2 linked regions of the Marichromatium purpuratum 984 genome follow. The protein of the gene in region 1 interacts with the protein of each later gene in a pairwise test. Links are inferred from orthologs where the notes say so. Each region holds a gene or a part of one and is shown on either strand. Other genes may lie near its edges.

The links. The genes of interacting proteins can lie anywhere in the genome.
Region 2: the proteins of eno (region 1) and rpe interact in binary tests that used the Escherichia coli proteins (3 or more experiments, as listed by UniProt). The link is inferred for Marichromatium purpuratum 984 from one-to-one orthologs.

Annotation. Positions count from the first base shown.
Region 1 is NZ_CP007031.1:563,959-571,842, forward strand. The notes cover bases 1-2,917. They hold eno (phosphopyruvate hydratase), read left to right. Parts: upstream 1-778; coding sequence 779-2,056; downstream 2,057-2,917. Other genes in these bases: kdsA (3-deoxy-8-phosphooctulonate synthase), read left to right, coding at 1-690; ftsB (cell division protein FtsB), read left to right, coding at 2,116-2,412; ispD (2-C-methyl-D-erythritol 4-phosphate cytidylyltransferase), read left to right, coding at 2,409-2,917. In the rest of the region: more of ispD, read left to right, coding at 2,918-3,119; ispF (2-C-methyl-D-erythritol 2,4-cyclodiphosphate synthase), read left to right, coding at 3,190-3,660; tRNA pseudouridine(13) synthase TruD, read left to right, coding at 3,657-4,718; MARPU_RS02640 (EAL domain-containing protein), read right to left, coding at 4,715-7,884. UniProt on the Escherichia coli protein: Catalyzes the reversible conversion of 2-phosphoglycerate (2-PG) into phosphoenolpyruvate (PEP). It is essential for the degradation of carbohydrates via glycolysis.
Region 2 is NZ_CP007031.1:344,468-350,702, reverse strand. Bases 213-3,175 are described here. They hold rpe (ribulose-phosphate 3-epimerase), read right to left. Parts: upstream 2,059-3,175; coding sequence 1,366-2,058; downstream 213-1,365. Other genes in these bases: djlA (co-chaperone DjlA), read right to left, coding at 3,160-3,175; MARPU_RS01575 (hypothetical protein), read right to left, coding at 2,143-2,628; MARPU_RS01585 (phosphoglycolate phosphatase), read right to left, coding at 683-1,366; trpE (anthranilate synthase component I), read right to left, coding at 213-541. In the rest of the region: more of trpE, read right to left, coding at 1-212; more of djlA, read right to left, coding at 3,176-3,969; MARPU_RS01565 (NADP(H)-dependent aldo-keto reductase), read left to right, coding at 4,143-5,174; MARPU_RS01560 (PfkB family carbohydrate kinase), read right to left, coding at 5,188-6,102; MARPU_RS01555 (formylglycine-generating enzyme family protein), read right to left, coding at 6,092-6,235. UniProt on the Escherichia coli protein: Catalyzes the reversible epimerization of D-ribulose 5-phosphate to D-xylulose 5-phosphate.

The DNA.
Region 1 (7,884 bases):
TTCGACAAGGCCAACCGCTCCTCGCTCGGCAGCTTCCGTGGGCCGGGCATCGAACGGGGGTTGCAGATCCTCGAGGCGGTGCGCCAGCGTATCGGCGTGGCGGTGCTCACCGACGTGCATGAGGACACCCCGCTCGACGAGGTCGCGGCGGTGGTCGACGTGCTCCAGACCCCCGCCTTCCTCTGCCGTCAGACCAACTTCATCCGCGCCGTGGCCGCGCAGGGCAAGCCGGTCAATCTCAAGAAGGGGCAGTTCCTCGCCCCCTGGGACATGAAGCACGTGGTCGACAAGGCCCGTGACACCGGTAACCAGCAGATCATGGTCTGCGAGCGCGGCGTCTCCTTCGGCTACAACAACCTGGTCTCGGACATGCGGGCCCTGGCGGTGATGCGCGAGACCGGGTGTCCGGTGGTGTTCGATGCCACCCACTCGGTGCAGCTTCCCGGTGGTCAGGGCACGAGTTCCGGCGGTCAGCGCGAGTTCGTGCCGGTGCTGGCGCGCGCGGCGGTGGCCGCCGGCGTCTCCGGGCTGTTCATGGAGACCCACCCGGACCCCGATCAGGCGCTCAGCGACGGCCCCAATGCCTGGCCGCTGGAACGCATGCAGGCGTTGCTCGAGACCCTGGTCGAACTCGACGGCGTGGTCAAGCGTGCCGGTCTGATCGAGTGTGCCGAATCCCCGTCGAGCTGAGGGCAGGGCCGTGCGTGCGGCCCTTCCCCTTTGTGGCGCGACAGCCCAGAATTCACCATCGACCCCAATTTCTCAGGAGAATCGAAGCATGTCCGAGATCGTCGACGTCCGTGCCCGCGAGGTAATGGACTCCCGAGGCAATCCGACCGTCGAGGCCGATGTGATCACCGCCGACGGCGCCATCGGTCGCGCCATCGTGCCCTCGGGTGCTTCCACCGGCTCGCGCGAGGCCTTGGAGCTGCGCGACGGCGAGACCGATCGCTTCTGCGGCAAGGGCGTGTTGACCGCAGTGGCCAACATCCAGGGCGAGCTGCGCGAGGCGCTGATCGGCATGGACGTGCTCGATCAGCAGGCGCTCGATCGCCGCATGCTCGCGCTCGACGGTACCGACAACAAGGGCCGGCTCGGCGCCAATGCCCTGCTCGGTGTGTCGCTGGCCAATGCCCATGCCGCCGCGCAGGAGAAGGCGGTGGCGCTGTTCCGCTCGATCTCGAGCGGTCCCTACCGGCTGCCGGTGCCGATGATGAACATCATCAACGGCGGTGAGCACGCCGACAACAGCGTCGATTTCCAGGAGTTCATGATCATGCCGGTGGGTGCCACGAGCATCCGCGAGGCGGTGCGCTACGGCGCCGAGATCTTCCACGCGCTCAAGTCGGTGCTGCATGCCCGTGGTCTGGCCACCAGCGTCGGCGACGAGGGCGGCTTCGCCCCCGACCTGGCGTCCAACGAGGCGGCCATCGAGGTCATCCTCGAGGCGATCGAGAAGGCCGGCTACAAGGCCGGCGAGGACATCTTCCTGGCGCTCGACGTCGCCGCCTCCGAGTTCTACGAGGACGGCCAGTACCACCTCAAGGGCGAGGGCCGCACCCTCGATGCCGAGGGCATGGTCGACCTGCTCGAGTCCTGGGTCGATCGTTACCCGATCCTCAGCATCGAGGACGGTCTCGCCGAGGGCGACTGGGACGGCTGGAAGACGCTCACCGAGCGGCTCGGCGCGCGGGTGCAGATCGTCGGCGACGACCTCTTCGTCACCAACACCAAGATCCTGCGCGAGGGCATCGACAAGGGCATCGCCAACTCGATCCTGATCAAGGTCAACCAGATCGGCACCCTCACCGAGACCCTCGAGGCGATCGCCATGGCGCACGCCGCCGGTTATACCGCCGTGGTCTCGCACCGCTCCGGCGAGACCGAGGACACCACCATCGCCGACCTGGTGGTCGCCGCCGGCACCGGTCAGATCAAGACCGGCTCGCTGTCGCGCTCCGATCGCATCGCCAAGTACAACCAGCTGATGCGCATCGAGGACCAGCTCGGCGACGAGGCCGCTTACGCCGGTCGCGACGCCTTCAAATGGCTGTGAACGACGCCCCCGGTCGTCGCTGAGCCTGCCCCGGGCCGCCGTTCTCGAGCACCTCATCCATGCGCCTGCTGATCGCGTTGCTGGTGTTCGTGCTGTTGGCGCTCCACTACCGGCTGTGGGTCGGTGACGGGAGCCAGGCCGAACTCGCCGCGCTGCGCCAGGAGATCGCCGCGCAGCGTGTCGAACTCGAGCGCCTCGGCGCACGCAACGCCAAGCTGCGCGCCGAGGTGGTCGATCTCGGCAGCGGGCTCGAAGCGCTCGAGGAGCGCGCCCGCGCCGAACTCGGCATGATCAGGCCCGGGGAGACCTTCCTGCAGGTGATCGAACCTCGCCCCTCCGTGGAGCCCCCGCATTGACCGCCAAACCCGCCTTCTGGGCAGTGATCCCCGCCGCCGGCGTCGGCCGACGGATGGGGAGCGCCATCCCCAAGCAATATCTCGATCTCGCCGACCGGACGGTGATCGAACACACCCTCGAGTGCTTCGTCGAGCACCCCGCCATCGCCGGTGTGGTGGTCGCCGTCGATCCCGCCGACCCCTATTGGCCCGAGACCCGTTACGCCACCCATCCCCGGGTGATCCGCGCGCCGGGTGGCGCGGAGCGCTGCAATTCGGTGCTCAACGGGCTCGAGGCGCTGAGCGGACAGGCCGCCGAAGACGACTGGGTGCTGGTGCACGATGCCGCGCGCCCCTGTCTGCGCCGCTCGGATCTCGACGCCATGCTCGAGGGGCTGGCCGATGATCCGGTCGGCGGCATTCTCGCGGTGCAGGTGCGCGACACCATGAAGCGCGCCGGTGCGGAGGGTCGGATCGAGACCACCGTTGAGCGCAGCGCCCTGTGGCACGCCTTCACCCCGCAGATGTTCCGCCTCGGGACGCTGCGTCAGGCACTGCGTCAGGCGCTCGCCGAGGGCGCGCTGGTCACCGACGAGGCCTCGGCGATCGAGCGCCTGGGGCAGGCCCCGCGGCTGCTCGAGGGCCAGTCGGACAACCTCAAGATCACCCGTCCCGAGGATCTGGCGCTGGCCCGTTTCCATCTGCAGCAGCAGGGGCGTCTCGACTGAGAACAACCGCTGTACCGGGGCGACGGATAGGCCCCGGCTTCCTTCAACCTGCCTTCGGAGAATGCGTTCCATGTTGATTGGTCAGGGTTTCGATGCCCATCGTTTCGCCCCCGGATGCCGACTGGTGCTCGGTGGTGTGGAGATTCCCCACGAGCTGGGACTGACCGCCCACTCCGACGGCGACGTGCTGATTCATGCGCTGTGCGATGCCCTGCTCGGCGCCGCCGGGCTCGGCGACATCGGTCGTCATTTCCCCGACAACGATCAGGCCTATGCCGGGATCGACAGCCGCATCCTGCTGCGCCGGGTGATCGCCAGCCTGCACGAGCGCGGCCTGCGGGTGCACAACGCCGACATGACGCTGATCGCCCAGCAGCCCAAGCTCGCGCCCTATATCGACACCATGCGCGAGGTGCTCGCCGGGGACCTGCAGTGTGAACCGGCGCGGGTCAACGTCAAGGCCACCACCATGGAGCAGATGGGCTTCACCGGTCGCGGCGAGGGCATCGCCGCCTCGGCCTCGGTGCTGCTGGTCGAATGAGCCAGCCGCCGCTGCCCGGGCACACCCCCTTCGCGCAGTTGCCGCGCGCCTATGGCGCGCCGCTCGGGCGCGGTCGGCTGCGGGTCGAACCGGAGGACTTCCAGGTCGAGGAGCGGCTCGCCTTCGAGCCCGACGGTGACGGCGAGCACCTGCTGCTGTGGGTGCGCAAGCGCGAGGCTAATACCGAGTGGGTGGCGCGGCGGCTGGCCGCCTGCGCCGGGGTGGCGGTCTCGGCGGTCGGCTATGCCGGGCTCAAGGACCGTCACGCGGTCACCTGGCAGTGGTTCTCGCTGCCGCGCCCGCGTGCCGGCGAGCCGGACTGGTCGGCGCTTGCCACCGACGGCATCGAGGTGCTGGAGGTCCACGCCCATCGGCGCAAGCTGCGGCGCGGCGCGCTGGTCGGCAACCGCTTCCGTCTCCTGATGCGCGACCTCGCCCCCGACCCCGAGGCCCTGGCCGAGCGGGTCGCGGCGATCGGCGCGCGCGGCGTGCCCAACTACTTCGGTGAGCAGCGCTTCGGGCGCGACGGTGGCAACCTCGCCCAGGCCCATGCGCTGTTCAGCGGCGCGCCGGTGCCTCGGGTGTCGCGTCATGTGCGCGGGCTGTGGCTGTCGGCGGCACGCTCGCAGCTGTTCAACGAGACGCTCGCCGGGCGGGTGGCCGACGACTGCTGGGATCGACCGCTCGATGGGGATCGTCTGCAGCTCGATGGCTGCAACTCGCACTTCGCCGTCGAGACCGTCGATGAAACGCTGCTGACGCGCTGTGCCCGACTCGACGTCCACCCCACCGGCCCGCTGTGGGGCGAGGGCGCGCCGCCGAGCCGGGGCGAGGTGTTGGCGCGTGAGCAAGCGGTGGCCACCGCCTTCCCCGGCTGGCCCGAGGGGCTGGCGGCGGCGGGGCTGGCGCAGGAGCGGCGCGCGCTGCGTCTGCCGGTGTTCGACCTCGTCGCCGAACAGCTCGACGGCGGTGTGCGCCTCACCTTCGAGCTGCCCGCCGGGGCCTATGCCACGGCGGTGTTGCGCGAACTGCTCGATGATTGGGCCACCGTCGACTAGCGCGGCCCGAAGCGTGCGGCGAAGGCCTCCGGGGTGAGCGGCGGGGCACACAGATAGCCCTGATAGGCCTCGCATCCCCGCTCGCGCAGGAATTCCAGCTGCGCCTCGGTTTCGACGCCTTCGGCGATCACCCGCAGTTTCAGGTTGCGCGCCATCGCGATGATGGTGGCGGCGATCTCCATGTCGTCGCGCTGTGCCGGGATGTCGCGCACGAAGCTGCGGTCGATCTTGAGTTCGTCGATGGCGAAGCGACGCAGATAGGCCAGCGACGAGTAGCCGGTGCCGAAGTCGTCGATCGACAGACGGATGCCGAGCGCGCGTAGTGCCTGGAGACGCTGCTCGACCTCGTCGCCTTCCCCCATCAGCATGCTCTCGGTGAGTTCGAGCTTGAGCCGGTGCGCCGGCCAGCCGGTCGCGGTGAGCGCCTGCTCGATGCAATCGACACAGTCGGGTTGCAGCAGCTGGCGCGCCGAGAGGTTGACCGCGATGGTCTCGAGGACCAGCCCGGCGTCGAGCCAGCACATTCCCTGACGGCAGGCGGTGCGCAGCACCCAGTCGCCGAGGGGCAGGATCAGTCCGGTCTCCTCGGCCAGGGGAATGAAGCGCGTCGGTGGTACCAACCCCTGGTCGGGCGTGTTCCAGCGCACCAGTGCCTCGCAGCCGATCAACGCGCCGCTGACACAGTCGAACTGTGGCTGGAAGTGGAGCAGGAACTCCTCGTTTCCCAGGGCCTGACGCAGCCGTGCCTCCAGCTCGAGTCGCTCGGCGGCCTGGGCGCTCAACTCCGGGGTATGGAAGCCATAGTTGCCGCGTCCCTGCGCCTTGACCTGATAGAGCGCGACCTCGGCGTGCTGGATCAGCTCGCTGGCCGAGCTGCCGTCCTGCGGGTAGACCCCGATGCCGATACTGGCGCCGACATGGATCTCGTGATCGCCGGGCAGGGTGATCGGTCGTCGCAACAGCTCGAGCAAGTCGCGGGCGACGCCCGCGGCCTGACGTGGCTGGTGCAGCCGCTCGAGCACCACCAGGAACTCGTCGCCGCCGAGTCGCCCGAGGGTGTCGCCCTCGCGCAGCCGGGTCGCGAAACGGTGCGCCAGGAGTTCGAGCAGGTTGTCGCCGGCAGGGTGACCGAGGCTGTTGTTGATGTGCTTGAAGCGGTCGAGATCGATCAGCAGCACGGCGATGTAGTGACCGTGACGCTGAGCGCGCTCGAGGGCGTGGCTGAGTCGCGACTGCAGCAGCAGTCGATTGGGCAGTCCGGTGAGTGGGTCGAAGTGCGCCAGACGTTCGCGCGCCGCCTCCGAGTGTCTGAGTTGGCTGAGGTCGGTCATCACCCCGACATAGCGCTCGGGATTGCCGGCGGTATCGGTGACCAGGCTGATCGACAGCAGTACCGGGCGCACCTCGCCGCTCTTGATGCGGTTCCAGATCTCGCCTTGCCAGTGTCCCTGTTCGAGCAGGCAGGCCCACAATTGCTGATAGAAGGCGCGACCCTGGCGCTCGGAGCGCAACAGGTTGGGGTTGCGACCGATGACCTCCTCGGCGCTGTAGCCGGTGATCTGGGTGTAGGCAGGGTTGATCGACAGGATTCGGGGTCTGAGGTCGGTGACCACCACGCCCTCGCGGGCGCTCGCCAGGACCGCGGCCGATTGGCGCAGTGCGTTGGTGGTGCGCGCCCGGGTCACCGCCAGCGCGGCGAGCTGGCCGAACTCGGCGATATGCGCCTGGGTGGCGGCGTCGGGGAGACCGGGAGTGGTGCGATAGACGACGAGTATGCCCAGCGCCTCGCCAGTGTCGTCGTGAAAGGGAAAGGACCAGCAGGCGCGGAGTCCGGCCGCCTGATGTTGTTCGAGGTACTGCTGCCAGGCGGGATGTTTGGCGATGTCGGCGACCAGTGCCGGGGTGGTGTCACGCAGCGTGGGGGCGAACGGGGTTCGTTCGGGCGCACAGTCCTCGAGCGCGGCATTGAGTACCGGTGCGAGGTGCGGCGCGGCGAAGCTGCGCAGCCGTTTGTTGACGGGGTCGCGTACCACCACCGAGACCCGCAGTCTGGGTTCGGCCTGCTCGAGCCGGGTGGCGATCTCGCCGAGCAGTTCGGGGAGCGCGCGGTCGTCGAGCAGGCCGTCGAGTACCGCCATGCGGGTCTCGTGGAAGTGCTCGGCATGCTTGCTGTCGCTGATATCGCGCCAGGCGCCGATCGCCTCGGTGTGCGCCGGGCTCTCGTGTCCGAGAATGCGCAGTTCGTCCTCGATCCAGCGCATGCCACCGTCACGGTCGAACAGCCGGTACTGCTGCCTGAGCTGTCCGCGGTTGACGAGCTGACCGAGGGCGCGCTCGACCGACTCGCGGTCGTCGTGATGGATCTGGCGCAGCCACCAGTCGGGGCGCATCGTCTCGTCGCGCGTGAACCCGAGCAGGGCGGTGATGTTGTCGCTGACCCAGGTCGGACGAGGGCGGTGCTGCTCGATGCGCAGGGTATAGAGCACCACCGGGCTGGCCTCGAGCATCAACCCGAGATGGGTCGAGGTCTGGCGCAGCGCGGCGCGTTCGCGGGCCAGCTCGGCCTGGTGGGCGATGCGCTCGAGCGTGGCGGTGAGCTGATGGAGATAGCCGGGCTGCTTGAGGACATAGGCGTCGACCCCGAGCTGCAGCGCGCGCGCGACCACGCGCTCGCCCCCCTGCCCGGAGACGATCACCACCGGCAGCGCGAGGTTGCGGTCGTCGCGCAGTTGCTTGAGTGCCTCCAGGGCGTCCAGACCGGGAAGACGGTAGTCGAGCAGCAGTACGTCGAAGGTCGAGGTGTCCTCGGCGGTGCCCGGCAGGTGATCGAGTGCCTCCTCGGCGCTGCCGACCAGAGTCAGATGGATGTGGGGGGCGTGACGGGTGAGATGGCGGACGGTGAGGTCGGCGTCGTCGGTGTTGCGCTCGGCATAGAGGACGCGCAGTCCGTGCCCGTGGCGCGCCTCGGCGCTGCGGAAGCGGCGCCAGGCACGGGCGAGCCGAGCGGGGAGTTCGTCCGCCTCGATCTCATCCTTGATCAGGTAGTCGTCGGCGCCGGCCTGGAGTGCGTCGGCCGCGCTGCCGGCATCGCCCGCGCCGGTGAGCACGACCACGGCCAGGGGGAGGCGCCGTTCACGGATCCAGTCGAGCAGCTCCAGCCCCGAGC
Region 2 (6,235 bases), 220 kb from region 1 along the record:
GGGTGTCGCCCGCGGTGGGGTCGAGATGGAGGACGATATAGAGCCGACCGCTGAGGTTGTCGAATACCACCACCTCGTCGGAGACCATCAGCAGGATGTCCGGGGTGTCGAGCAGATCGGGGTTGGGCGAGTCGCCGAGCCGGGGCTCGATATAGCGGATGGTGTCGTAACCGAAATAGCCGACCAGACCGCCGGTGAAACGCGGCAACCCCTCGACGTCGAAGGCCTCGAAACGGGCCTGATAGGACTCGATCCAGGCCAGCGGGTCGGCGACCTGGTGCGACTCGATCACGGCGCCGTCGCGCTCCAGGCTGACCTCGTGACCACGCACCCGCAGCAGGGTGCGGCAGGGCAGGCCGATGATCGAGTAGCGGCCCCATTTCTCGCCGCCCTGGACGGACTCGAAGAGATAGGAGTTGGCGCCGGCGGCGAGCTTGAGATAGACGCTCAGCGGGGTCTCGAGGTCGGCGAGGACCTCGCTGACGAGCGGAATGCGGTTATAGCCCTGCTCGGCGAGGGCACAAAAGGTCTCGGGAGTCATGTGGATCTCCTGACGGCTGAGTTTGGACGATAGGGGTCAGACGAAGGCGACTTAGCGTCGCCATCGCCACCCTACCGTCACTCGAGCCGCGTCGATCCACATGAGGTGTCAGAGTCCGTTTGCCGTGTCGTCGCCCCGCGTTCAGCGGGACGGGGCCAGTATCCCGGTCAGTTCGGTCAGCGAATCGATGACCGCGTCGGGACCGCTGTCGCGGATGTCCTGGCCGTGATTGTACCCATAGCTGGTGCAGATGATACCGAATTTTGCCGCCCGTGCAGCACGCACATCGCTCACCGAGTCGCCGATCATCAGCGAGGCGGCCGGTTCGGCGCCGAAATGACGCGCCGCATGCTGCAGCGGCAGCGGATCGGGCTTGCACGCCGGCAGGGTATCGCCGCTGATGATGATGCCGAAGTCCTCGTAGAGCCCGAGATGACGCAACAGCGGCCCGGTGAAGCGCGCCGCCTTGTTGGTCACCAGCCCAAGCGGATAGCCGGCCGCCTTGAGGAAGTCGAGCCCCTCGCGCACCCCGGGATAGAGGGCGGCGCGCTCGAAGGTGTACTCGGCATAGAGTTCGAGGAAGATCGGATAGGCGCGATCGAAGTCGAGCGGATCGGGCTCACCCTCGAGCGCGCCGACTAGGGCGCGACGCACCAACCGCTCGAGCCCGTTGCCGACCCAGTTGCGTACCGCCGTCTCGCCGCAGGGCGCGCGCCCCAGACGCGCCAGCATGGTGTCGACGCAATAGGCGAGATCGGGGACGCTGTCGACCAGGGTGCCGTCGAGATCGCACAGCACCATCTGCGGACGCTGGAGCGGCCCCATCAGCGCTCTACCCCGGCCAGCGCCTCGCGCATCTGACCGATGATGGTGTCGTAGCGGTTGGGGTCCTCGGCGCAGCCCTTACCGAAGATGCCGGAGCCGGAGACGAAGGTATCGGCGCCGGCGGCCTTGATCTCGGCGATGTTGTCGACCTTGACCCCGCCGTCGATCTCGAGACGGATGTCACGACCGCTGGCATCGATACGACGGCGCGCCTCGCGCAGCTTGTCGAGGGTCGCGGGGATGAAGCTCTGCCCGCCGAAGCCGGGGTTGACCGACATCAGCAACACCATGTCGACCTTGTCCATCACATAGTCGAGATAGCTCAACGGCGTGGCCGGGTTGAACACCAGCCCCGACTTGCAGCCCTGATCGCGGATCAGCTGCAGGCTGCGGTCGATGTGCTCGCTGGCCTCGGGGTGGAAGGTGATGTAGCTCGCACCGGCGGCGGCGAAGTCGGGGATGATGCGATCGACCGGCTTGACCATCAGGTGCACGTCGATCGGGGCCTCGACCCCGTGCTTGCGCAACGCCTCGCACACCAAGGGTCCAATGGTGAGATTGGGCACATAGTGATTGTCCATGACATCGAAATGGACGATGTCGGCACCGGCGGCCAGCACCTGGTCGACCTCCTCGCCGAGCCGGGCGAAGTCGGCCGAGAGGATCGACGGGGCGATCAGGTCTCGGGTCATGGCAGGGTCCCCCTGGATTGCTGTTATTGTGCGACGCGCCCCGAGCGGGACGCGACTGGGTACGAACAGATGCGCCGCGCGGGCTCAGAACCCCATCGGCGGCGACAAGGTGAAGGAGACGCTCGACGGCTCGTCGTACTCGACATCGCCCTCCTCCCACTCCAGCGAGCCCATGCTGTGGGCATCGCGCCAGTAGGTCTGGTAAAGCTCGAACACCGGGTTATCGAGTACCTGGGTGGGCGCGCCGAGGGTCGCCTCGAGCTGATCGCGGGTCACGCGATACCAGTCGAGTCCGGCCTCGCCCTTGACGAAGGTGATCGCCGCCAGGCGATCGTCGACGAAGCGCAGGATGCGCTGATCGAAACGCACATCGCCCAACACGGGATCGGTGCGCGGATCGACACAGATAGTGAACTCACGCCCTTGGAAATGCTCCTGGTGCAACACCTCGAGGCCTGCCGGCCGAGCATCTTCCCAGTCCAATCCACCGCGCGCACGATCAAGCTCGGAGGCGAGCGCCTGGCCGCCAAAGAGCAGCGCCAGCGCCGCGATCAAACCGTACCACTTCACTCCACCACGCATCCTCGATACCACCATCGCTCATCTCGTTCAGGAGCGCCCGAGTATAGGCAGAGCCCGCACACGGGTGCAATGACGGGCCGTCACCAGCGACCAGGGGATTGAACCGCCAAGATACCGTCTTGCCCGTCAAGCGCCGATCTGCAACCAGCCTCGCCTACTGGAGGCTGATCGCTGGAAGCTGATTCGAACCGCCAAACCGCAAAGAGCGCAAAGGAGAGGTAGAGCCTCCAGCGACCAGCCTCCAGTCGCCAGTGGGTGTGCGTTCTCAGCAGCAGCACGGCCTGTCATCACCTTGGCGCCAGTGCTTGAGGACCAGCGACCACTGGCCGCTGGTCGCTGACAACTTGAACACCTTTGCGCTTTTTGCAGCTTGGCGGTTCGATCCTCCCGGCTGGTGGCTGGTGGCTGGTGGCTGATGGCTGGCGGCTGTTGGCTGGCGGCTGGTGGCTGGTGGCTGGTGGCTGGTGGCTGGTGGCTGGTGGCTGGTGGCTGGTGGCTGGCAAGCGTAAGCGGCAGCACTCACCCGCGGGCGCGGGTGATGGTCTCGTAGGCGCGGCGGATCTCCTGGGTCTTCCGCGAGGCGGCACGGACCTGCGCCTCGCTCGCCCCTCGCGAGACCAGCTTGTCGGGGTGGTGCCGGCTCATCAACCGACGATAGGCTTGCTTGACCTCGGCGTCGCTCGCCCGGGCGCGCACGCCGAGCAGTGCGTAGGCGCCAGCGAGCGCGGGCTGACGGCGCGGCGCCGCACCCGCCGCCGAAGAGGTTCCGGCGCGCTCGCGCGAACGGCGACGCAGCGAGACCACCAGCTCGATCCGACGGTAGACCGCACCCGACATCGCGAGCCCCCGGCGTATGGTCTCGAGCGCGGCACGCTGCGCCCGCGACGGCGGTCCGTCGACATAGGCCATTGCCAGCGCCACCTCAAGCAACGGGCGCGCCAGCACGCGGCGACCGGCGATGACCTCGCGCAGCGCGGCGACCTCGGCGGAGAGGTCAAACGTCGAGGCCTTGCCGGCATTGAACAGAGCGATCGCCGCCTGACGCTGCGGCGCACCCAGCCCCATCTCAGTCATCACCGACTCGGCCTGGGCGATCTCGCCCTCGCTCACCCGGCCATCGACCTTGGCCAGATACCCCATGATGCGGAAGCCACCCTCGAACAGGCTCTGCTGGATGCGTGAGCGTTGTTCCAGGGTGAGGCGCTCGCCCCCAACCCCGCCCCAGCCACGATCGACGCCACGCCCGAGCGCGGCACCGAACAGCGCCCCGAGCGGACCGCCGAACACCAACCCGAGACCGCCGGCGACGGCCGTACCGAACCAGCGCATGCATGTACTCCGTATGATGATTGCGACATCAGGATGTCGGGCCGGATCCACCAACACCAGGGGCCGGCGCAGGCTCGCAAGACTAGCACGACGCGGCGGGCCTAACCCGTCCGGTTTGGAGGGATTGCTAAGATGATGCGATCACCACTTCGCACCGGTCACAGGAGACCCAGATGCACTACAGACGACTCGGCCGCACCGACCTCGAGGTCAGCGCGCTCTGTCTCGGCACCATGACCTTCGGCGAACAGAACAGCGAGGCCGAGGCACACGCCCAGCTCGACCGCGCCCGCGCCGCCGGGATCAACCTCATCGACACCGCCGAGGTCTATCCGGTCCCGCCCTGCGGCGAGACCCAGGGGCGCACCGAGACCTATATCGGCAACTGGCTCAGACAGCGCGGCTGTCGTGATGACATGGTGCTCGCCACCAAGGTCGCCGGTCCCGCCGACTGGCTGCCGCACCTGACCAGACGGCTCGACCGACACAACATCGCCAACGCCATCGAGGGCAGCCTGCGTCGCCTGCAGACCGATGTGATCGATCTCTACCAGCTGCACTGGCCGGACCGGCAGACCAACTTCTTCGGTCGGCTCGGCTACAGCGCCGCCGAGATCGACGACAGCGTGCCACTGCGCGAGAGCCTGGAGGCGCTCGCCGAGCTGGTGCGCGCTGGCAAGATCCGCCATGTCGGTCTTTCCAACGAGACCCCCTGGGGGCTGATGCACGCCCTGGCACTGGCCGAGCAGCACGGCCTGCCCCGGGTGGCGAGCATTCAGAACCCCTACAACCTGCTCAACCGCACCTTCGAGATCGGCCTCGCGGAGGTCGCGCTGCGCGAGGACTGCGGCCTGCTCGCCTACTCGCCGCTGGCCTTCGGCGTACTCACGGGCAAGTACCTCGACGGCCAGCGCCCGGCCGGAGCGCGCGTCACCCGCTTCTCGCGCTTCAAGCGCTACAACAACCCCCAGGCCGAGGCGGCCACCGCCGAATACGTCGCCCTCGCCCACCGCCACGGTCTCGACCCGGCACAGATGGCGCTGGCCTGGGTCAACACCCGCCCCTTCGTCACCAGTACCATCCTCGGCGCCACCACACTCGAGCAGCTCGAACACAATCTCGGCAGCCTCGAGACCGAACTCGACGCCGCGCTGCTCGCCGAGATCGAGGCGATCCAGACCCGTCAGCCCAACCCCTCGCCCTGAGCCGACACGGGGCTCAGTCGAGCACGCCAGCGGTCGCGAGCGCCGCCCCGACCAGGTCGTCGAGGCCGACCCGGGTGCATTTGAACCCGGCCAGTCGCACCGCCCGCGCGCTCGCCGGCGCAAGCTCAAGCCCACGCAGCAGACCGTCGATCACCCCGGCGTTGAGACAGTCACCGGCGCCCAAGCTGTCGACCACCCGCGCCAGCGGCAAGGCCGGATGATGACACGGGGCAGCGCCGGGTATCCGGCTCCAGGCACCGCCCTCGCCCCAGCCGAGCACCCAGCAGGCCTGCGGCGCCAGCGGTGCCAGGGTCGCAAGCGCCCGCGTCGGCGTCTCGCCACCACGGGCACGCGCATAATCGCGCCCGACCAGCACCAGGTCGGCCAGCGCGGCCAGCGACTCGCCCCCCGGACGCGGCTTCTCCAACTCGACCGAGACCCGCGCCCGCGGACGCAGCCGCCGTACCCGGCCTATCATCGCGGCGGTCTCGACGGGGTTGCGACCCTCGAAGTGCACCCAGTCGACCCCGTCGAGTCCGACGCGGGCGAAGCCGGCGACATCGAGCTCGGGAAGATCGCGATGATGGACGATGGTGCGACTGCCGGAAGCACGGCTGAGGGTGATGTAGGAGGTCGGGGTGGCGGCTCCGGCGACCCGTCCCACCGCGGCGAGCGCGATCCCGCGCCGCGCCAGGTCGGCGGCGATGAAGGCGCCCCCGGCATCGTCGGCCAGGGTGCCGCTCCAGGCACAGCGCCACCCGAGCTGGGCCAGCACCGCCAGGGTATTGGTGGCATTGCCACCGCGCGCCCGACGCTGCGCCAGGGCGCGCACCTCGGCGTCCTCGGGCGGATAGTCGGCGACCTCGTTGATCATGTCGAGCGTGGCGACACCGACGGCAAGCACCCGAGGGCCCGGCTCAGGGGTCACGGGCGACCCGGAAACCGAGCATGTTGAGCTGGGTCCGTGGCGGGAAGTGCTGACGTGCATAGGTCCGAATCGCCGTCGCCGGCTGGCTGAAGGAGCCACCGCGCGCGACGCGCTCGGTACAGCCGCCGTCGAG